Regions from separate parts of the Actinoplanes subglobosus genome, predicted to be linked through region 3. Evidence: riboswitches for the same ligand, from Rfam matches in the RefSeq annotation. Region 3 holds a riboswitch; each other region holds the start of a gene.
The links. A riboswitch is a leader RNA that binds a small molecule or an ion and turns the genes downstream of it on or off. The one in region 3 is predicted to bind cyclic di-AMP.
Positions count from the first base shown of each region.

Region 1: another riboswitch for cyclic di-AMP. It lies ahead of ACFO0C_RS34000 (transglycosylase family protein); the one in region 3 lies ahead of ACFO0C_RS12425 (transglycosylase family protein).
Region 2: another riboswitch for cyclic di-AMP. It lies ahead of ACFO0C_RS02280 (coiled-coil domain-containing protein); the one in region 3 lies ahead of ACFO0C_RS12425 (transglycosylase family protein).

Region 1 covers NZ_JBHSBL010000023.1:80,615-87,629, reverse strand. The annotation lists gene ACFO0C_RS34020 (beta-galactosidase) at 1-2,486, shown strand, start outside; gene ACFO0C_RS34015 (hypothetical protein) at 2,610-3,152, shown strand; gene ACFO0C_RS34010 (GNAT family N-acetyltransferase) at 3,179-3,679, opposite strand; gene ACFO0C_RS34005 (CPBP family intramembrane glutamic endopeptidase) at 3,777-4,676, shown strand; cyclic di-AMP (ydaO/yuaA leader) riboswitch at 4,847-5,090, shown strand; gene ACFO0C_RS34000 (transglycosylase family protein) at 5,089-5,634, shown strand; gene ACFO0C_RS33995 (GGDEF domain-containing protein) at 5,698-6,177, opposite strand; gene ACFO0C_RS33990 (hypothetical protein) at 6,209-6,460, opposite strand; gene ACFO0C_RS33985 (MFS transporter) at 6,457-7,015, opposite strand, start outside.
Region 2 covers NZ_JBHSBL010000003.1:47,943-54,957, forward strand. The annotation lists gene ACFO0C_RS02250 (hypothetical protein) at 1-299, opposite strand, end outside; gene ACFO0C_RS02255 (Atu4866 domain-containing protein) at 351-716, opposite strand; gene ACFO0C_RS02260 (TetR/AcrR family transcriptional regulator) at 835-1,398, opposite strand; gene ACFO0C_RS02265 (ABC transporter permease) at 1,625-2,521, shown strand; gene ACFO0C_RS02270 (ABC transporter ATP-binding protein) at 2,514-3,284, shown strand; gene ACFO0C_RS02275 (coiled-coil domain-containing protein) at 3,308-4,342, opposite strand; cyclic di-AMP (ydaO/yuaA leader) riboswitch at 4,341-4,477, opposite strand; cyclic di-AMP (ydaO/yuaA leader) riboswitch at 4,685-4,816, shown strand; gene ACFO0C_RS02280 (coiled-coil domain-containing protein) at 4,823-5,851, shown strand; gene ACFO0C_RS02285 (glycoside hydrolase family 65 protein) at 5,914-7,015, opposite strand, start outside.
Region 3 covers NZ_JBHSBL010000012.1:291,629-298,643, reverse strand. The annotation lists gene ACFO0C_RS12440 (GNAT family N-acetyltransferase) at 1-434, opposite strand, end outside; gene ACFO0C_RS12435 (class I SAM-dependent methyltransferase) at 558-1,160, shown strand; gene ACFO0C_RS12430 (saccharopine dehydrogenase family protein) at 1,163-2,377, opposite strand; cyclic di-AMP (ydaO/yuaA leader) riboswitch at 2,585-2,731, shown strand; gene ACFO0C_RS12425 (transglycosylase family protein) at 2,731-3,258, shown strand; tRNA gene ACFO0C_RS12420 (tRNA-Arg) at 3,262-3,334, opposite strand; gene katG (catalase/peroxidase HPI) at 3,411-5,606, opposite strand; gene ACFO0C_RS12410 (response regulator transcription factor) at 5,809-6,468, shown strand; gene ACFO0C_RS12405 (ATP-binding protein) at 6,465-7,015, shown strand, end outside.

The sequences.
Region 1 (7,015 bases), on a different contig from region 3:
GGGTCCGGTATCCGGTGCCGATCGACGACGTGCACGCCGTCTGGACGTGGGTGACCGGCCGCGACGACCTGCCGGCCCGCCGGGCGCTCGGCGGGGCCAGCGCCGGCGCCGCGCTGGCGGTCTCGACCGTGCTGCGTGTCCCGGACAACCAGCCCGACCTGCTGCTGCTGGCCTACCCGTTCGCGCATTTCCCGACGCCGACGCTGGGCCACGGCCGCACGCTGGAGAACATCGAGGACATGGTCCGCAACTATGTGGGCCGGATCAGCGATCTGCCCGCCGACGCCCTGCCGGGAGCGGCGCGCCTGGACGGTCTGCCGCCGGTGCACATCCTGCTCTCCGAGTTCGACGATCTGCGCCCGTCCGGCGAGTTGCTGGAGCGGCAGTTGCGCGAGGTGGGCGTACCCGTGGAGGTCTTTCTGGCTCCCGGGACCACGCACGGGCATCTCAATCGCCCGCACGACGTCCCCGACGCGGTGGACGCGTCCCTGGGTTTCCTCGCGGCCGCGTTGCGGGCGCCGCGTCCGGCGCCGCGGTGGCTGCGGCGTGCGGGGGAGCCGCGGATCGAGTTCGGCGCCGACTACAACCCGGAGCAGTGGCCGCGGGAGGTGTGGGCCGACGACGTCCGGGCGATGCGCGAGGCCGGTGTCACGATCGTGTCGCTCGGCATCTTCTCGTGGGCGCGGCTGGAGCCGGCCGAGCGCCGCTACGACTTCGCGTGGATGGACGAGGTCGTCGACCTGCTGCACGACAACGGCATCCTGGTCGATCTGGCCACCCCGACGGCTTCGCCGCCACCGTGGCTGACCACGAAGCATCCGGAGATCCTGCCGGTCGACCGTGACGGCCGGACCGTGTGGCCGGGCGCCCGGCAGCACTGGCGGCCCACCTCGCCGGTCTTCCGCGAGCACGCGTTGCGCCTGGTCAGGGTGCTTGCCCGGCGTTATGCGGACCATCCGGCGCTGGCCGCCTGGCATGTCAGCAACGAGCTGGGCTGCCACAACGTGTACGACTACTCCGACGACGCGGCGCGGGCGTTCCGGGTGTGGCTGCGGGCGCGGTACACGAATCTGGAGACGTTGAACGCGGCCTGGGGCACCGATTTCTGGTCGCAGCGGTACGGCGAGTGGGAGCAGATCCTGCCGCCGCGGCACGCGAACGGGCCGGTCAACCCGACGCAGCAGCTCGACTTCAAACGGTTCTCGTCGGACGCGCTCAAGGACCACTACCTCGCCGAGCGGCGGATCCTGCGGGAGATCACCCCGGACGTGCCGGTGACGACGAACTTCATGGTCGCCGGGCCGATCAACGAGATGAACTATCCGGACTGGGCGGCCGAGGTCGACTTCGTCGCCAACGATCACTACACCCGGCCCGGGCCGCAGTCGCGTGACGAGCTCTCGTTCTCGGCCAACCTGTGCGGCAACCTGATCGCCGGGCGACCGTGGTTCCTGATGGAGCATTCCACCAGCGCGGTCAACTGGCAGCCGGTCAACGTGCCGAAACTGCCCGGCGAACTGGCCCGCGACTCGCTCACGCACGTCGCCCACGGCGCCGACGGCGTCTGCTTCTTCCAGTGGCGGCAGTCCCGGGCCGGCGCCGAGAAGTTCCATTCGGCGATGCTGCCGCACGCCGGGACGACCAGCGCGATCTTCGAGGCGGTCACCGATCTGGGCGCGCGGTTGCGGTCGCTGTCCTTTCTGCAATCGATCGGTCGTACGCCGTCCCGAGTCGCCGTGGTCATCGACTACGAGTCGTGGTGGGCCGCCGAGCAGGACTCGCACCCGAGTGACCGGCTGCGGTACCGCGACGAGGCCCTCGACTGGTACACGGCTCTGCTCGACCTGGGTGTCCGTGCCGACGTCATCCCGGTCGCCGCCGACCTGACCGGATACCGCCTGGTCGTGGCGCCGATCCTGCATCTGGTCCCGGCCGCGCTCAAGCAGCGGCTGGAGGACTACGTGGCCGGTGGCGGTCACCTGGTCACGACGTACTTCTCGGGCATCGTCGACGAGAACGACCACGCCTGGCCGGGCGGCTACCCGGGGGCGTTGCGTGACCTGCTCGGCGTTCATGTGGAGGAGTTCGCGCCGCTGCTCGACGGCGAGTCGGTGACGCTGACCAACGGGGCGATCGGCACGCTGTGGTCGGAGCGCCTGGCGGTGACCGACCCGGCGACCAAGGTTGTGGCCGGGTATGCCACGGGCGGGGCGGCCGTCACTCGCCGGGAGGTGGGCGGCGGCTCTGCGGCGTACGTCTCCAGTCGTCTGGGGCCGCAAGGCCTGTCCTTGATCCTCGACGATCTGCTGGCTCTCGCCGGTGTCGGCAGTGAGCTGCCGCCCGACCTGCGCGGGCGGGTGGAGCTGGCGGTCCGCGGCCCGGTCCGTTTCCTGATCAATCGGACCGCCGAGCCGGTCGATCTGTCGAGCCTGCCGGACGCTCCGCCGTCGCTGCCGGCCCGCGGCGTCGTGGTCCTGGGAGTGTGACGCGAGTCTATGTCGGCAGTGGAGTGAACTTAGGCTAGCCTAACCTAACCAACGGTCCACTCCGGAAGGATTTGCCGCAGCATGCCCGTTTTCAGTTCCCGGATTCGTCGTGCCTTCAGCCGAATGTCCGTCGTCGGTGCCGGTGCCGCCGTGCTCACCCTCGGTGTCGCCTCGGCGGCGTCGCCCGCCGTCGTCACCGCCGACCGGGCGACCACCGTCAGCGGTGCCGCCTACCAGCTCACCCTGTCCGCCGAGGACACTCTTGCCGCCACCGGGCAGACGGTCACCGTCACCGGGCACGGTTACCCCACCGGTCAGGGCGTCTACGTCAGCCTCTGCGTCATCCCGGACGGCTTCGACCCGGCCGCACCGGTCTACGCCACCACGCCGACGCCCTGCCTCGGCGGCGCCGACTCCAGCGGCGCGACCGGTGCCTCGCACTGGGTGTCCAGCTCGTTCCTGGCCGGACTGATCGCCAACTCGTCGAAGTGGACCACTGAGGGCACGGGTGTCGGCGGGTTCGCGGTGAACATCTACGTGAACCCGAACATCTCCGCGACGCAGGTCTGCGGGCAGACCGTACGGTGCGCGATCGTGACCCGCGCGGACCACACCGGGCTGAGCAACCGCTACGTCGACCTGTTCGTGCCGGTCACGTTCCAGTGATCACCGCGGGCCGCGGATGACAGTGATCAGCGGAGCTCGCGGATGACGTCGTCGCCGTCACGGCCGGTCTCGACGAAGCCGGCCTTGGCGGCGACCGCCGCGGACGCGAGGTTGGCCGGGTCGTGGCGGATGACGAGCCGCTCGATCCCCGGCAGGGTCAGCGCGACCCGGGCAAGCACCTTGACCGCCGCGGTCATCCGGCCCTGACCCGCCCATGGGGTGCGCATCCAGTAGCCGATCTCCAGGGCGCCCGGGCCGGGCCGGGTCATCAGGCCGATCGAGCCGATCAGGTCGCCGAAGGCCGTGAAGATCGCGTAGTTGAACTCGGTGCCGGCCGTCCAGTTCGCCGCCGAGCGTTCGGTGTAGTCGCGGGCCTCGGCCGGGCCGTACTCCGGGGTGGCGAACGGCAGGAACGGCGCCAGTTCGGGCACCGACTCGTGGACGGCCGCGGCCAGTTCGGCGGACCATTCCGGTTCCCAGCGTTTGAGGACCAGATCGCCGGCGTTGATCATCTCGGGTGGTTCCATGATCCGTATTCTGCCGGACGTCTATATCTCTGGTTAGGCACGGGAATCCGGCTGTGGCCGGATCCGCTCGGCACGTCCGGTGGGAAGACTCGTCGCCATGATGATTTCGGCGCCCGGTAGCCCGTACCACCGTCTTGCCCGCACCGCCCTGCACCGGTGGTGGCGTTTTCCGCTCGGCACCGTGTTCATCGTGGGGGCCGCCTTCGTCGTGATGATCTTCTACGTGATCGTCGCGGAGATCTTCGGGCGGCCCGGCGGGCCGGACGGCATGGCCACCCTCGGTACTCTGCCCGATCTCGCGGCCGGTTTCCTGTCGATTGCGGTGGCCCTTCCGCTGACGCTGCTGGCCGCACAGTGGATTCAGCGGCGCCCGGCCGGGACCCTGTCATCGGTGGCCGGGCGGATCCGGTGGCGATGGCTCGCGGTGTGTCTCGGCGTCGCGACGGTGACGATCGTCGTGTTTCTGACAGCGGTCACGGTGCTCTCCCCGGATTCCGGGCCCGACGAGTCACTGGCCGGCTGGGGGCCGTTCCTGGTGTCGGCGGCCGTGCTGCTCGCGGTGGTGCCGTTCCAGGCGGCGGCCGAGGAGTATCTGTGCCGTGGCTGGCTGCTGCAGGGGCTCGGCGCGTGGCTGCGCAGCCCCTGGCTGCCGATTCTGGTGCAGGCCGCGGTTTTCGCCGCTTTGCACGGATGGGGTACGCCGTGGGGCTTCGCCGACCTGATGATGTTCGGCATGGTGGCCGGCTGGGTGACGATCCGCACCGGTGGGCTGGAGGCCGCGATCGCGCTGCACGTCGTGAACAACCTGCTCGGGATGCTGGTGGCGGCGGCGTTCGGGCAGCTCACCATCGAGGAGACGGCGGCCGACATGCCGTGGTGGATGTTCGTGGCCGACGTGCCGGTCCTGATCGGATTCGCCGCGGTGATCGTGTGGCTGGCCCGGCGCCGGCGGCTGCACACGGCGAGCCCGATCGTGGCCTACGGCTTGGCCCACTGAGCCGCCAAAAAGGCTGATGAAAAGGGTATAAGCGCAGTGTCGGTAATTTCCGGGCGCTAACAAGATCAAAGCGGGCAAATACTGAGAAGAACGTCACTATCCGGGGCTGTTTTCTTGGCTCGCGGCCCATCGACGTGGTTACCGTCGGGCCGTCCCGCGACGCGGGCACTGTGGACGGACCGCCGAGTCCTGCCCCCGTCCGCAGACTCGATGCAAGGGCAGGAGCGGGGGACCCACTTTTCGACGGTGCGCGGGATGCGCGCCTTGGGGTGAAGCCGTGTGCACGCGGCCGGGCCAGCGAGAATTGTTCACGACGGTGGAGACCGCCTCGACGGTGTGACTCGAGGTAGGTCGTGAACATTCTCGTCCGCCCGAACCCGACAGCTCACCTCGCAGGCGTGGAGGATCATCCATGTCTGGTAGTAGACGAATCCGCCTTGCCCTGGTTCTGGCGACAGCCGGAATCACCGGAGCAGGCGTCCTGCTCGGCCCGGCCACCCCGGCTCAGGCCGCGCGCCAGGTCAACTGGGACGTCGTCGCCAAATGCGAGTCCGGCGGCAGGTGGCACATCAACACCGGAAACGGGTACTACGGCGGCCTGCAGTTCAGCCGCAGCACGTGGAAGGCCAACGGTGGCGGTAGGTACGCCCCGACGGCTGACCGGGCCACCAAGGCCCAGCAGATCGCGATCGCCAACAAGCTGCACGCCAAACGCGGGCTGAGCCCGTGGCCGGTCTGCGGCAAGAAGGCCGGTGTCTACAAGACGACGAAGACGTCGACTCCGAAGAAGAAGGCCAAGGCCACCGGCAAGACCTACGTGATCAAGTCCGGCGACACACTGGCCTCGATCGCCAGGAAATACAAGGTCAAGGGCGGTTGGCGTACGCTCTACGCGCTGAACAAGGACAAGCTCCGCAGTCCCGGCCTGATCTTCCCGGGCCAGCGCATCCGTCTCTGAGCCGGGTTCCGCCGAGCGGCGGCCGGGAGCGTCCATCGCCTCCGGCCGCCGCGCGCCACACGGTCATGATCGATTAACCGAGGCGGCCACCGATGGCCGCACCGGGATGCGGTCGAAGACCGCGTGGCCGCCGCCGGATCGTTTCGCGTGGTACATCGCGATGTCGGCCTGCTGGAAGAGCAGGTTCGAGTCCCCGTGGGCGAGCGCGACACCGATGCTCACGTCGATCGTCATGTCGATCTCCTCGACGATGAAGGTCTCGCGCAACGCCTCGCGGATCCGGTCGGCCACGGCGACCGCCGCCCGCTCGTCCACGTTCGGTCCGGAGACCACCACCACGAACTCGTCGCCGCCGAGACGGGCCAGCAGATCACCGTCCCGGGTGACCGCGGCGAGCCGCCGTGCGGCCTGCTCGAGCAGGTTGTCACCGGCCTGGTGCCCGTACGTGTCGTTGACCTCCTTGAACCGGTTGAGGTCGAGCAGCAGCAACGCGATCGGGTCGTGCCGGGGCGCGGCGAGCAGGATGTCCAGGTGTTCCAGCACCGAGCGGCGGTTCGCCAGCCCGGTCAGCGCGTCACAGCGCTGTGTAGTGGGCGAAGTCCCCCGCTCCCGTGGTGCTGGCCAGGAAGTCGACGACCCCCGCGGAGAACAGCGCGGCACCGCCCAGCCCCGCGATCGTCCCGTCCAGCACCACCCGCCGGCCCGAGACGTGCCTGCTGGTGAACAGCAGCACGCCCGCGTACGCCTGCGGGTAGAAGAGCAGCCACCCGGCGTCCGCCCGGGACGGGAACGGCGGCGCTCCATACCTCTCAGGTCGGCAGGTCAACCAGCCGAATTGAGGGCGTTTCCGTGGGCGCGCGATCTCGCCGGGCGCAGCACAGTCAGGGCCACCAGGAATCCCGTGGCCAGCAGTCCCGCCGACGTGGCGAACGCCAGCCGGTAGCCGCCGGTCAGTGCCTCCGCCTGGGTCCAGCCCGACGCCAGCAGCCCTTCGGTGCGGGAGGCCGCCAGCGTCGACAGCACCGCCACGCCGATCGCCATGCCGACCTGCTGGGTCGTGTTGAACAGCCCGGACGCGAGCCCCGCGTCGCTCTCCCGCGCACCGGACATGCCCAGCGTCGCCAGTGCCGGCAGCACCAGGCCGCCCCCGGAGATCAGCACCATCACCGGCAGGAGATCGGTGACGTACCCCGCCCGTACCGGAATCCGGGTCAGCAGCACCATCGCCGCGATCAGCAGCACCAATCCGGCGAGCAGCACCGTGCGCGCCCCGAACCGGGCACTGACCCGCGCCGACACGAGCAGCGACACGATCCCGATCCCGACCGCGGCCGGAAGCATGGCGAGTCCCGTCTCCAGAGCGGTGTAGCCGAGCACTTTC
Region 2 (7,015 bases), on a different contig from region 3:
CCCGCTCCCGGCGTCACCTCGACCGGGATCATCACCGGCTCGGTCCGCGGCCAGATCTTGGTGCAGCTCGGGTCCGGGGTCGGCGCCGACAGCGACACCGCGGGTGTGGCGGTCGCCTTGCCGACGGACTCCGCCGGGGACGGGGTCGCCTTGCCCTGGTCGACCACGATCCACGACTTGCCGCCCTGGGTGGCCGCCGAGGAGTCGCCGGACTTGTCCCCGCCGAGTCCGAGCGCGGCGCAGCCGCCCAGCGTCAGCGAGGCCGCCGCCAGCACGATCGCGATCCTGGTGTGCCGCATTCATCCCCCCGGTTCGGTGTCTCCCACCCATCGGCGGGCCGGTACGGCTCCTTAGGCCGCGGCGGGGCGCAGGCGGTGCCCGGCCATCTCCAGCTCGCCCTCGTGCACCTGCACCGGGGTCTGCAGACCGGAGTCGTCGCGCAGCACGACCGCCTGCCCATCGATCAGGTAGGTGCCCCGGGCCGGCTTGCGGCGACCGGCCACCTCACCCGCGTAGGTGCCGTCGCGGCGCAGCTGGAGCTTGACCGACCCGTCCTGACTGCGCCAGGCGCCGACCACGGCGGCACCGGTGACCACCCGGGGGTGTGCGGCCGCCGGCCCGGTGTGGGCGCCGTCGACGCCGCCCATGGCGATGGCGAGAAGAGAGGCGGCGTCGAGCACGGTGAAGTCGACGTGGGGTTCACAGGAGGTGGGCATGGTCTCCGGCTCCGGTTCGGTCGGGGTCGGCCTCTCCGGTCGGCAGAGACCGCCCACGCCCTGTGGATTCCTGAGTTGCGATCAGGAGCGAACCGGTGCGCTTACGGGTGCGGGCGGATCAGCCCGTGGCCCGCAGCGCGGCCGTGACCGCCACCGTGAACTTCTCCAGGTAGTCGTCCTCGATCGGCTGCCGGGCCACCGCGAGGCGCCAGTAGAGCGGGCCGAGGATCATGTCGACGGCCACGTCCGGGTCGGTCCCCTCGGGCAGCTCACCACGGGCCACCGCCTGACCGATCAGCTTCTCACCGACGGCCTGCTGATGGGTCCGCAGAGCCCGCTGGAGCGTCTCGGCGATCTGCGGGTTGCGCGCCGCCTCGGCCATCAGGTCCGGGATGATCTGCGACGCCATCCGGTGCCGGAGCGCCGTGCTGACGATCAGCAGGAGCAGCGACAGATCGCCGGCGAAACTCCCGGTGTCCGGAAGTGGAACTTTTCGTTCCGCGACATCCGAGATTATCTCCATTACCATTTCGAGCTTGTTGCTCCATCGACGGTAGATGGCCGTCTTGCCGACCCCGGCACGACGGGCAACCGCTTCGATGGACAGCCGCCCGTAACCGACCTCTGCCAGCTCGTTCATGACAGCGTTACGGATCGCCACGGTGATGTCGCCTCGGAGCACCGCCGCTCCGGCAGGTGCGCGCTTTATTGTCGCCACCGAACCACTATAACGCTACGACGTAACGGTTGCGTTCCGCCGTTTGGTCAGCTACCGTCACAGCCACGTCGATACGAACCCGTTCCATCGGCGCGGTCGGGGGCCTGTCATGCTGCATGCTGTGTCCTCGCACCAGGCATCGGATCCCGCCGCGCCCCAAGGGCCGACGACCAGATCGGAGCACCATCCCATGACAGAGACGGCGGTCGCCTCGGCCGACGCCGGCCTCTCCCTCTCGGAGCTGGCCCGGCGCAACGGCCTGAGCGCCTCCGGGCGCCTTCCGAGCCTCGCGGAGTATTCGCGGACCCTCTGGGCGTACCGGCACTTCATCCGGGCCCACGCCAGCGCGAAGATCACATCCTCGCTGGGCAACACCAAGCTCGGCGCGGTCTGGCAGGTCCTGACGCCGATGATCAACGCCGGTGTCTACTACGTGATCTTCGGCCTCGTGCTGGGCGGCCACGACGACATGCCGAACTTCATCGCGTACCTCTGCATCGGTGTCTTCGTCTTCCAGTTCACCCAGTCGGTGGTCCAGACCGGCACCAACGCCATCACCGGCAACCTCGGCCTGATCCGGGCGCTGCACTTCCCGCGGGCCAGCCTGCCGCTCTCGGCCGCGCTGGTGGAGATCCGTAACTTCATCGTGGCGCTGTTCGTCCTGATGGGGATCGTGCTGATCACCGGCGAGCCGATCACCCTGGAGTGGCTGCTCGTGCTGCCACTGCTGGTCCTGCACTCGTTCTTCAACATCGGGCTCGGCCTGTTCATGGCGCGCTACGGCTCCAAGGTCCGCGACGTGAAGCAGTTGATCCCGTTCATCATGCGGTTCTGGCTGTACGGCTCGGCGGTCCTCTACCCGGTCACCAAGTTCGGGGACGTGCTGGGCGGCTGGCAGCTCCAGGTGGTCGAGGCCAACCCTCTGCTGGTCTTCATCGAGCTGATGCGCCACGCGCTCCTCGAGGAGACGGTCCTCGCCAACACGCCCACCGTGCTGTGGATCGAGGCGGTCGTCTGGAGCCTGGTCGTCGGTGTCGTCGGGTTCGTCTACTTCTGGCGCGGAGAGAAGGGCTACGGCCGTGGCTGACAACGAGCGCATCCCCACCGTCATCGCGGATCAGGCCCACATCATCTACAAGATCCACCAGGCCGGGTCGGCCAGCTCCAGCCCGCTCGCCAGCTTCAAGCGCCTCACCACCCGCAGCAAGAACGCGAACATCCGTGAGGTGCACGCGGTGCGGGGTGTCAGCTTCGTCGCCTACCGGGGCGAGGCGATCGGCCTGATCGGCACCAACGGCTCGGGCAAGTCGACGCTGCTGCGCGCGGTGGCCGGGCTGCTGCCGGTGTCCAGCGGCGCGATCTACGCGGCCGGCCAGCCGTCGCTGCTGGGTGTCAACGCGGCGCTGATGAACGAGCTGCCCGGCGACCGCAACGTCGAGCTGGGCTGCCTCGCCATGGGCATGTCACCGGCCGAGGTCGCGTCGAAGAAGGACGAGATCATCGAGTTCTCCGGTATCAACGACAAGGGCGACTTCTCCTCGCTGCCGATGCGGACCTACTCGTCGGGCATGTCGGCCCGGCTGCGGTTCTCCATCGCGGCGGCGAAGAAGCACGACGTGCTCCTGATCGACGAGGCGCTGGCCACCGGTGACGCGAAATTCCGCAAGCGCAGCGAGGAGCGGGTCCGTCAGCTGCGCGGCGAGGCCGGCACGGTGTTCCTGGTGAGCCACAGCGAGCAGTCGATCCGCGACACCTGCGAGCGCTGCATCTGGCTGGAGGCCGGCGAGATCCGGGCCGACGGCCCGACCAGCGAGGTGATGAAGGAGTACGAGGCCTTCACCCGCAGGTGAGGCCCCGCACTCCTTCGGACGTGCTAGTTGACCGAGAGATGCACGTGGTTGGTGTGGTCGCTGGACGGGTCTCCGCCCGCCCCGCTGTACGACTTCCAGCCACTGCTCGGTAGCCAGATCCGGCGGTACCAGATCACGTAGAGCACGTTGAGATCGTCGGCGTTGTTGATGAAGTAGTTCGCCAGGTTGTTGCCGTACGTCTTGTCGGCCCCGGTGGCGTCCCCGCCGAAGGTTCCCTTCTCGGCGGAGAAGTCACAGGCCCGGCCCTTGGGGTGCTCACCGCTGTTCTGCGTCCGCCAGCACTTGGTGAACCGGGTGAAGCCGTCGGCCCGGGCCTCCTTGTAGGCGTGCAGCAGGGTCGGGGTGACGCAGCCACCGGTCCCGGTCGGGTCGGTCTGGCTGCAGCTCGTGCCGGTCGGGCCCGGCGCCGCGTCGTCGCTGCCGCCGCCGTCCGACGAGGAGCTGGCGTCGTTGCCCTGGTTGGCCGCCTTCAGAGCGGTCTCGGCCTGCTCCTTCTGCTTCGCCATCACGGTGACCTGCTTCTGCTGGTCCTTGATGGCGATGTCGATGGCGTCCTTGGCCTTCTGCTGGGTCTCCCGGGTGGTCTTGAGGTCCTGGATCGCCCGGTTCTGGTCGGCGGCCACGATGGCCAGGGTCTCGGCCCGCCCCAGGAAGCCCTCGGCGGAGTCCGAGCTGAGCAGTGCCGCCATCGGGCCGCCACGGCCCGCGGTGTACGCCTGGGAGGCGAGCAGGTCAAGCCGGTCCTGCTGGGGTCCCAGGTCGCCGTCCAGCTTCTTCAGCTCGGCGGTCAGCTTGGCCTGCTGCGCCTTGGATGTCTTCAGCTTGGCCTTCGCCTCCACGAAACCTTTGGAGGCCTTCTCCAGTTTCTCGATCAGTGACGCGGAGCCACCCTCACCGTCGTCACCGGAGTCGCCGGGAGCGGCGAGCAGCCGGGGGGCCGCGGTGGCCGGCGTCGGGGCGACGGCCAGTCCGCACGCGGCGACGAGCAGCGCCAGCAACGCCGCTAATCGCCGCGCAGTGTTCTGCTGCACAGGCATTTCCTTCCGTCGGCCGCCGGCCGGGTTAGCTGACGGGTTCGGGACGAAGGAAATCCCTACCGCGGGTAGCGGATTCACCCCAGGGAATAATGGTTCCCCGGCTCGCCATTGAAGGCGATTAGGCGGCGGCTCCCGTGCGGGAACCGCAACGACCATACCCACTCGATCGACAGATCGACAGTTCTCGTACGCCCCGCGATTGCCTCGACACGAGCGGTGACAACAATTACGGAAAGTCGTTGCGAGGTAACACTTTTGGCGGTTCCTCGGGCCTGATCCACGGCGATATCTCGGGTAAACTGGCCGCCGGTCCTGCCAGGACGGCACCGCCCCCGAGTTGCCGGCAGGCCGCCGCCCAATCGTCGAAAGGCGAGCCGGGGAACCAGGTCACTGGGGTGTATCCGCAGTTTGCGGTAGGGATTGCTTCCGTCCCGAACCCGTCAGCTAACTCGGTCGGCGGTGACACGGAAGGAACTGTTGATGACCGCAAGTCCCCGCCGGTGGCTGATACTTGCCCTGGCACCGCTGGTGACCCTCGCGATGTTCGCGGCACCGGCGTCACCGGCCTCGGCCGAGCCCGGCGGCTCCTCGTCGTCCGCCCAAGAAGAGGAGCAGAACGGCGGGCCGGACGCGCTTCTCTCCGATGTGATCGAGAACACCAACCGTCGTTACGTGACCGCCAAGGCCGCGGTGACGAAGTCGGTGAAGGCCCAGGCTCAGCTGGCCAACCAGATCAAGCAGGCCGAGGCCCGGCGCGACGCGCTGATCCCCGAGGTCGACAAGATCGCCAAAGAGCAGTACATGACGGGCAATCTCAGCTCGATCGGCTACCTGCTGAACGCGAACTCCTCGGGCGACTTCCTGGAGAAGGCCGTCTCCCTCGAGGAGATCAACCGGCTGCACGACGCCAAGCTGCGCGAGCTGAACGACGCGCTGAAGACCATCACCGACAGCAAGGCCCGGCTCGACGCCGAGGTGAAGCAGCAGCAACAGGACGCCGCCGTCATGAAGAAGCAGAAGGACCAGGCGGTCGACGCGCTGGCCCTGGTCGGCGGCAAGGGCGTCACCAACGGTCTGGTCGTCGCGGACTCGCCGGAGGCGGCTCCCGCCCCGCGCAACTCCAACGGCGGGTTCTCGGCCGAGGGGTGCACCGAGAAGGACCCGACCACGAACGGCTGCGTCACCAAGCGCACGCTGCACATGTACAAGGAAGTCAAGAAGGCCGGCTTCAGCAACTTCGTCGGCTGTCACCGCGACGGTGGACCGTTCGAGCATCCCAAGGGCCGTGCCTGCGACTGGTCGCTGCAGAAGTCCGGGTTCTCGACCTACGACACCGACAAGGAATTCAAGTACGGCAACAACCTGATGGCGTTCCTGGTGCGTAACGCCGACGCGCTCGGCATCTACTACGTCATCTGGAACAAGAAGATCTGGTTCCCCGCGAACGGGTGGAGCAACTACCACGGAGTCAGTGACCACACCGACCACGTGCACGTATCGATGCTCTAGCTTCCGCAGACAGCGCGAAGGCCCGCCCCTTTCGGGGCGGGCCTTCCTCGTCTCGGAGAACCTCAGTGCAGGGCGCGCCGCACCGGTGCCCGGCCGTGCGGCTGAGCCGGCGCCGGGCCGGCCGGAACAGCCGCCGGGATCGGGATCGTCACCGGCCGGACCTGGGTGACCTCCAGCTCCTTGCCGTGGTGCAGCAGGGTGAGCCGGGCCTGTCCACCACCGTTGCGCAGCGAGTAGGTGACCTCGTCGGAGGTCACGCTGACCCGCAGTCGCAGGCCGCGCCAGAGCAGCGAGAACTCCAGGTTGTTGATCCGGCTGGGCAGGCGCGGCGCGAACGACAGCTGGCCGTTGAAGTCACGCATGCCGCCGAGTCCGGCGACCAGCGAGATCCAGGTGCCGGCCAGCGACGCCACGTGCACGCCGTCCCGGGCGTTCTGGTGCAGGTCGTGCAGGTCCATCAGGGCGGCCTCGCCCAGATAGTCGTGCGCCAGCTCCAGGTGACCGGTCTCGGCCGCGAGGACGGCCTGGATGCAGGCGGAGAGCGACGAGTCCCGTACCGTCCGGGCGTCGTAGTAGGCGAAGTTGCGCGCCTTCTCCTCCGGCGTGAACGCGTCCCCCCGGATGTACATCGCCATGACCAGGTCGGCCTGCTTCACCACCTGCTTGCGGTACAGGTCGAAGTACGGGTAGTTGAGCAGCAGCGGGTAACCCTCCGGCGGGGTGTTCTCGAAGTCCCACTCCTGGAGCCGGGTGAAGCCCTCACACTGCTGGTGGACGCCGATCTCCTTGTCGTACGGGATGTGCACGGCCGCCGCCGCGTCCCGCCAGGAGGCCGCCTCCTCGTCGTCCACCCCGAAACGCCGGGCCAGGTCCGGGTGACGCTGGCACGCCTCGACCGCCGTCATCAGGTTCTGCTGGGCCATCAGGTTGGTGTAGATGTTGTCGTTCACCACGGCGGTGTACTCGTCGGGGCCGGTGACGCCGTCGATGTGGAACCGCCCGTGCCGGTCGTGGTGGCCCAGCGACCGCCACAGCCGGGCCGTCTCGACCAGCAGCTCCAGGCCGACCTCACGCTCGAAGTCGTAGTCGCCGGTGGCCTGCACGTACCTGCGGACCGCGTCGGCGATGTCGGCGGCGATGTGGAACCCGGCGGTGCCGGCCGGC
Region 3 (7,015 bases):
CTGGCGGTGTTGCCCCGGTCGATGCGCAGCAGCAGCCGCCGGAGCCCGAGCGCGTCGAACGCGTAGCCGGTGAGCAGCGACAGTGCCGCGGTGGCGAGGCCGCGCCGCCGAAAGGGCAGGCCGACCAGATAGCCCAGCTCGGCCTCGTGCCCCTCGGAGTGGACGTTGAAGAGCAGCACCTCGCCGAGTGGCGGACCCCCGTCGGCGGTGATCGCCAGCTGGATCCGGCTGCCGCCGATGCGGCCCTGCTGGGCCCGGCGCAGGTAGGCGAGACCGGCCTCGACGTCGAACGGCGACGGCATCAGCGTCCAGCGGGCGATGCCCGGTTCGTCCAGAAGGGCGACGAGGTCGTCGAGGTCCTCCCACCGCCATTCCCGCAGGATGACGCCGGTCCCCGTCAACCTCAGCGGGTAGGGCAGCGGGCTGACGGTCACCTGTCCAATCGTGCCGGTAAGACCAGCTTTGGTGCTAGTGGCGATCGATATGAAAGGCGTGCAGGATTCCTTACCGTCCACCGGTCGGATCACGGACATACTTTCGGGGTGCAAAATCGCACCATGTCCACACCGATGCGCACCGATGAGCACTGGGCGGCCTACAACTCGCGTCAGGCCGCGCGGCCGGTCCGGGAGTCGTGCGTGCGGGCAATGGCGATCGCCGGTCCGGGCGCCGGCCGGACGGCCGTCGACCTAGGCTGCGGCGCCGGCCGCGAGACCAGGGCGTTCCTCGACGCGGGCTGGCGGGTGCTGGCCGTCGACGGCGAGCCGGGCACCGAGGCGAGGCTGTTGCGCACGATCGGCGGCCGGCATCCGGCGTTGACGATCAGGACGAGCAGATTCCAGGAGTTGTACGACCTACCCGCCGCCGATCTCGTCTACGCCGGCTACTCGCTCCCGTTCCAGACGAGGGCAGGCTTCGATCGCCTGTGGACGCTGATCCGGGCCGCGCTTCGCCCCGGCGGCCGGATCGTCGCCGACCTGTTCGGTGATCGGGACAGCTGGGCCGGCCAGCCCGATCTGACATGCCTCACCGAGCCCGAGGCGCGGGCTCTCTTCGACGGCCTGACCATCGAGCACTGGGCGGTGGAGGACGAGCCGGGCCGGGCTTTCAGCGGACCGAAGCACTGGCACGTCCACCACGTGATCGCGCAGCGTCGCTGACCTCAGAGGCGCTGGACGGTGATCTCGAATCCGGCGTCGCGCAGCCGTCCGACCAGGGCGTCACCGATCGCTGTCGCCGGGGTCAGCACACCGCCCCCGGACTTCGGCAGCTCCTCGGTGTCGAAGGCCAGCGCGAGAGCGGATTCGCCGAGCATGACGGCCGTTGCGGCGTACCCCGGATCGCCCTTGGCCTTGACCCTCGCGCGATAGCGCGCCCCCGTCGTGGTGGTGGTGAAGAGATCCATCGTGAAGTGCCCGTTGCGCTGGGTGTCCTCACTGGGACCGGCGCCGGGCGCGGGCAGGAAGCGGTCCAGGACGAACCGCAACGGCGGCACGGCGAAGCCGATGACCAGGGCGTTCATCCCACTCTTGACGAGCGTGGCGGCGATCTTGCTCTTCACCCGCATGACCTCGCGGTACCGGAAGGTCCGGCCGTAGGCCCAGCCGCGCAACGCGTTGCTGCGCCGCACCACCCGGGTGTTGTAGGACGCCATCACGAACGGCGCGAGGTGGCCGCGGACGCTGGGGTCCACGTCGGACCCCGGCAGGGTGAGCATGTCGGGCTGGCGGCCGAGGTCCGGTTCGGTGTGCCGGTCCGGGCTCAACGAGTACGGGCTGGCGCCGACCTTACGCAGCCGGGTGTCCTTCTTCATCACGTCGACCTGGTGGCGCATCGAATCGATGGTGCCGCCGCTGACACCGCCGCGCATGCTGGTCACCACGAGGGTCGTGTCGGTGAGCTCACCGGCGCCGTCCCGGGTGACCTGTTCATGCAGGACGTGAACGCCGATATCGGACGGAATCGAGTCGAAGCCGCAGGAGTGCACGATCCGTGCGCCGGTGCGCTGTGCGGTCTCGTGGTTCTCGTCGATGCTGTCCCGGGCGAAGAGCACCTCACCGGTGAGGTCCACGTAGTCGGTACCACTTTCGGCGCACGCACGGGCGAGTGGCTTGCCGTACTTCGCATACGGCCCGACGGTGGTCACCACGACACGGGTGCGGCCGGCCATCGTGGTCAGGGCGTCCGCGTCACCCGCGTCGGCGATGACGACGGGCCAGTCCAGACCGAGACCCTCCAGTTTCGCCGCCGAGCGACCGCCCAGCGCGAGCCGTGCGCCCTCGGGGGCGTGCTCGGCGAGATAACGCGCCACCAGCACACCGACGAAACCCGAAGCGCCGTAGACGATCACGTCGAACTCGCGCTGTTGATCGCTCATGGTCGGAGATTGTGCACCCTCGGTGGAGTGTCCGCACCTGTTGCGCCACGCCGAATTAGGCACGTTAGCCACACAAAGGAAGATCAAAGCGGCTAATTTGTGACCTACAACTCCATTGCCGCGTCTCGCATAACCAACCAGCAACGCGGCATTTCGGCAGTCCGCAACAATGCGGGCACCGTGGGCGGAACGCCGAGTCCAGCCGCCGACCACGGTTCGACCAAACCCAAGGCATGGAGCGGGGGACCCATAGGTTCCTCGGCGCTACGGCGCCTCGGGGTGAAGCCGCGAACGCGGCCGGGCACCTCTGCCCGAACCCGACAGCTGACCTCGTAGGCGTGGAGGACAAGCTCATGGCTCAGATCGGAAGACAACTCCATCGCGCGGTCGGCATGCTGGCCGCCGGACTCGCCGGAAGTGTGGCCCTAGCGGGGCCCGCGCACGCCGACATCAACTGGGAGGCGATCGCGCACTGCGAATCCGGGGGCAACTGGAGCATCAACACCGGAAACGGCTACTACGGGGGACTCCAGTTCAGCCGGAGCACGTGGCGCGCCTACGGCGGCGGAAAGTACGCGGACACCGCGAACCGGGCTTCGAAGTCGGAGCAGATCCGCATCGCCGAACGGGTGGTGCGCGGGCAGGGCATCGGCGCCTGGCCGACGTGCGGCCGGCGGCACGCCTACACGGCGGCGTCACGCGGCGCTGTGCGAAAGGCGCACCGGTCGACCGGGAACTACGTGGTCCGGCCGGGTGACACGCTGGCGCGGATCGCGGCCCGGCACGACGTCAGGGGCGGGTGGCGAGCGCTTTACCGCGCGAACTCGGACGTGCTGAGCAGCCCGCACCGGCTGCGGGTGGGACAGCGATTGAAGATCTGAGAGTGGGCCCGGCGCGACTTGAACGCGCGACCTACCGCTTAGGAGGCGGTTGCTCTATCCACTGAGCTACGAGCCCGACGTTGCTGAGGGTACCAGCAGGCGGAGCCCGGGTCGGTACGGCCGACCCGGGCCCGGCGAGAACCACTCGTTGATCAGGCCAGGTCGAAGCGGTCCAGGTTCGCGACCTTGACCCACGCCTTGACGAAGTCGGTGATCAGCTTCTCCTTGGCGTCGTCGCTGCCGTAGACCTCGGCCTGGGCGCGCAGCACCGAGTTCGACCCGAAGATCAGGTCGGCCCGGGTCGCGGTCCACTTGACCTCGCCGGTCCGGCGGTCGCGGCCCTCGAAGGCCTCGCCGTCGGAGTCGGTGGCCGACCAGGTGGTGCCGAAGTCGAGCAGGTTGACGAAGAAGTCGTTGGTCAGCACGCCCGGGGTCTCGGTGAAGACACCGTGCGGCGAACCGGCGGTGTTGGCGCCCAGCACCCGCAGGCCGCCGACCAGCACGGTCAGCTCCGGCGCGGTGAGGGTGAGCAGCTGAGCGCGGTCGACCAGCAGCGCCTCGGTGGGGCGGTTGTGGCCCTTGGCGAGGTAGTTGCGGAAGCCGTCGTGGGTGGGCTCCAGCACCGCGAACGAGTCGGCGTCGGTCTGCTCCTCGGTGGCGTCGGTACGACCCGGGGTGAACGGCACCTCGACGTCGAAACCGGCGTCCTTCGCGGCCTTCTCCACGGCGGCCGCGCCGGCCAGCACGATCAGGTCGGCGAGGGAGATCTTCGCGCCACCGGCCGCGTCGAACTCGGCCTTCACACCCTCCAGTACGCCGAGCACCCTGGCGAGCTGGGCCGGGTCGTTGGCCTCCCACTGGTTCTGCGGGGCGAACCGGATGCGGGCGCCGTTCGCGCCACCGCGCTTGTCGGTGCCGCGGAACGTCGAGGCCGACGCCCACGCGGTCGCCACCAGCTCGGAGACCGACAGGCCGGAGGCCAGGACGGTGGCCTTGAGGGCCGCGACGTCCGCGGCGCCGACCAGCTCGTGGTCGACCGCGGGCAGCGGGTCCTGCCAGATCAGCGGCTCGGACGGGACCTCCGGGCCGAGGTAGCGAGCGATCGGGCCCATGTCACGGTGGGTCAGCTTGAACCACGCCTTGGCGAAGGCCTTGCCGAACTCCTCCGGGTCGTCGTGGAACCGCTTCGAGATCGGCCCGTAGATCGGGTCGAAACGCAGCGCCAGGTCCGAGGTCAGCATCCGCGGCTCCTGCCGCTTCGACGCGTCGAACGCATGGGGCACCAGGTCGGAGCCGGCACCGTTCTTCGGACGCCACTGGTGCGCGCCGGCCGGCGACTGGGTGAGCTCCCAGTCGTACGCGAAGAGGATGTGGAAGAACTCGTTGTCCCAGCGGGTCGGGTGGTAGGTCCAGGTGACCTCCAGACCACTGGTGATCGCGTCGGCGCCGACACCGGTGCCGAAGGTGCTCTTCCAGCCCTGACCCTGCGCCTCGATCGGGGCGGCCTCGGGCTCGGGGCCGACGTTCTCGGCCGGGCCGGCGCCGTGGGTCTTGCCGAAGGTGTGACCGCCGGCGATCAGTGCCACGGTCTCCTCGTCGTTCATGCCCATCCGGCCGAACGTGTCCCGGATGTCCCGGGCCGAGGCCAGCGGGTCCGGGTTGCCGTTCGGGCCCTCCGGGTTGACGTAGATGAGACCCATCTGCACGGCGCCGAGCGGCTTGGCCAGCTCACGGTCGCCGCTGTAACGCCGGTCGTCCAGCCAGGTGTCCTCGGTGCCCCAGTTGACCTCCTCGGGCTCCCAGACGTCGGGGCGGCCGCCGCCGAAACCGAAGGTCTCGAAGCCCATGCTCTCCAGGGCCACGTTGCCGGCCAGGATCATCAGGTCGGCCCACGAGATGTTCTTGCCGTACTTCTTCTTCACCGGCCAGAGCAGCAGCCGCGCCTTGTCCAGGTTGCCGTTGTCCGGCCAGCTGTTCAGCGGTGCGAAGCGCTGCTGGCCGGAGCCGCCACCGCCGCGACCGTCGAAGGTCCGGTAGGTGCCGGCGCTGTGCCACGCCATCCGGATGAACAGCGGGCCGTAGTGGCCGAAGTCGGCCGGCCACCAGTCCTGCGAGTCGGTCATCAGCGCGTTGATGTCCGCCTTCACGGCGGCCAGGTCGAGGCTGTTGAAGGCCGCGGCGTAGTCGAAGTCGCCGCCGTTCGGGTTGCCGGCCGGGGAGTTGGCGTGCAGCACGCTGAGGTCGAGCTGGTTGGGCCACCAGTCCCGGTTGGCCCGGCCACCGTGCGAGCCGGAGCCGCCGTGCGCGACGGGGCACTTTCCTTGAGCTGCGGCGAGTTCGTCTGCCACGAAGTCCTCCGGGTAGCGAGCGTGTGATCTGTCGAGTTCGGCTCGCAGTCTGCCCTGCTTTTCTGGAATGAGTCAAGAAAAGGGGGAGGGGTGTTCGACACCCTGCGGCGCGGCGCCCGCGGGCGGAAATTCTGCCGGGTTTCCTCCGTGAAGTTATCGTGGCTGCCGGATCGGCGACGATAGGCGGGGGAGGTAACAGAGCGTGCGCGTACTGGTGGCTGACGACGAACGAATACTCGCGGACACGGTGGCCGACGGCTTGCGTCAGTTCGCCATGGCGGTCGACGTCGTCTATGACGGTGACAGCGCGTTGGAGAAAATCAGCCTGCACCGATACGACGTGGCGATCCTGGATCGGGACATGCCGGGCATCACCGGCGACGAGGTGTGCACGCGGGTCGTGGACTCGGGGCTCGACACCCGGTTGCTGCTGCTCACCGCCGCGGCCGGGATCCGGGACCGGGTGGAGGGCCTCGGGCTCGGCGCCGACGACTACATGACCAAGCCGTTCGCCTTCGCTGAACTGGTCGCCCGGGTGCAGGCGCTGGCCCGGCGCTCGGCGGCCCGGCTCAAACCGGTCCTCGAACAGGACGGCGTCGTGCTCGACACGATCCGGCACTTCGCGTCCCGGGACGGGCTGACTCTCAACCTGACGCCGAAGGAGTTCGCCGTCCTGCGGGTGCTCCTGCGTGCCGGCGGCCAGGTCGTCAGCGCCGAGGACCTCCTCGAACAGGCCTGGGACGAAAACGCCGACCCGTTCACCAACTCGGTACGCGTGACGATCATGACGTTGCGCAAGAAGCTGGGCGAGCCGCCGGTCATCCACACGGTGCCACGGGTGGGATACCGGTTGGGGCGATGACGGCGCTCGCGCCGGGCCGGCGTGCCCTGATCGTCAGCGGGTTCGCCTTCCTGGCCGGAGTCGCCGCGACCACCCTGCTCGAACTGCTGCACCTGTGGCTGCGGCTGGCCGGCACGGCGATCTGCGGTGCGGCCGCCCAGCGTGGCGCGATCTGCCGGTCGATCGCCGAGCACGAGGGCTGGCAGGTGCTGCTGGCGCTCACGGTCACCCTGGCCGGCCTGCTGGTGGTCGCACGCGTCGGGGCCCGCTGGATCCTCGACCCGTTCCGCCGCCTGGTCCCGGCCATCGCGCGGGTCGGACCGCAGAACCTCGGTTACCGCATCAACGCCGGCGACGGGCCGGAGGAGATCACCGAGGTGGCCCGGGCCATCGACGCGATGATGGACCGGATCGTGATGGGTTACGAGGCGCAGCGGCACTTCGCGGCCAACGCGGCGCACGAGTTGCGTACCCCGCTCGCGGTGCAGCGCACGCTGATCGAGGTGGGGCTCGGCCGAGCCACCACACCGGACAAACTGGACCTGCTCGCGACACAGTTGCTGGCCAC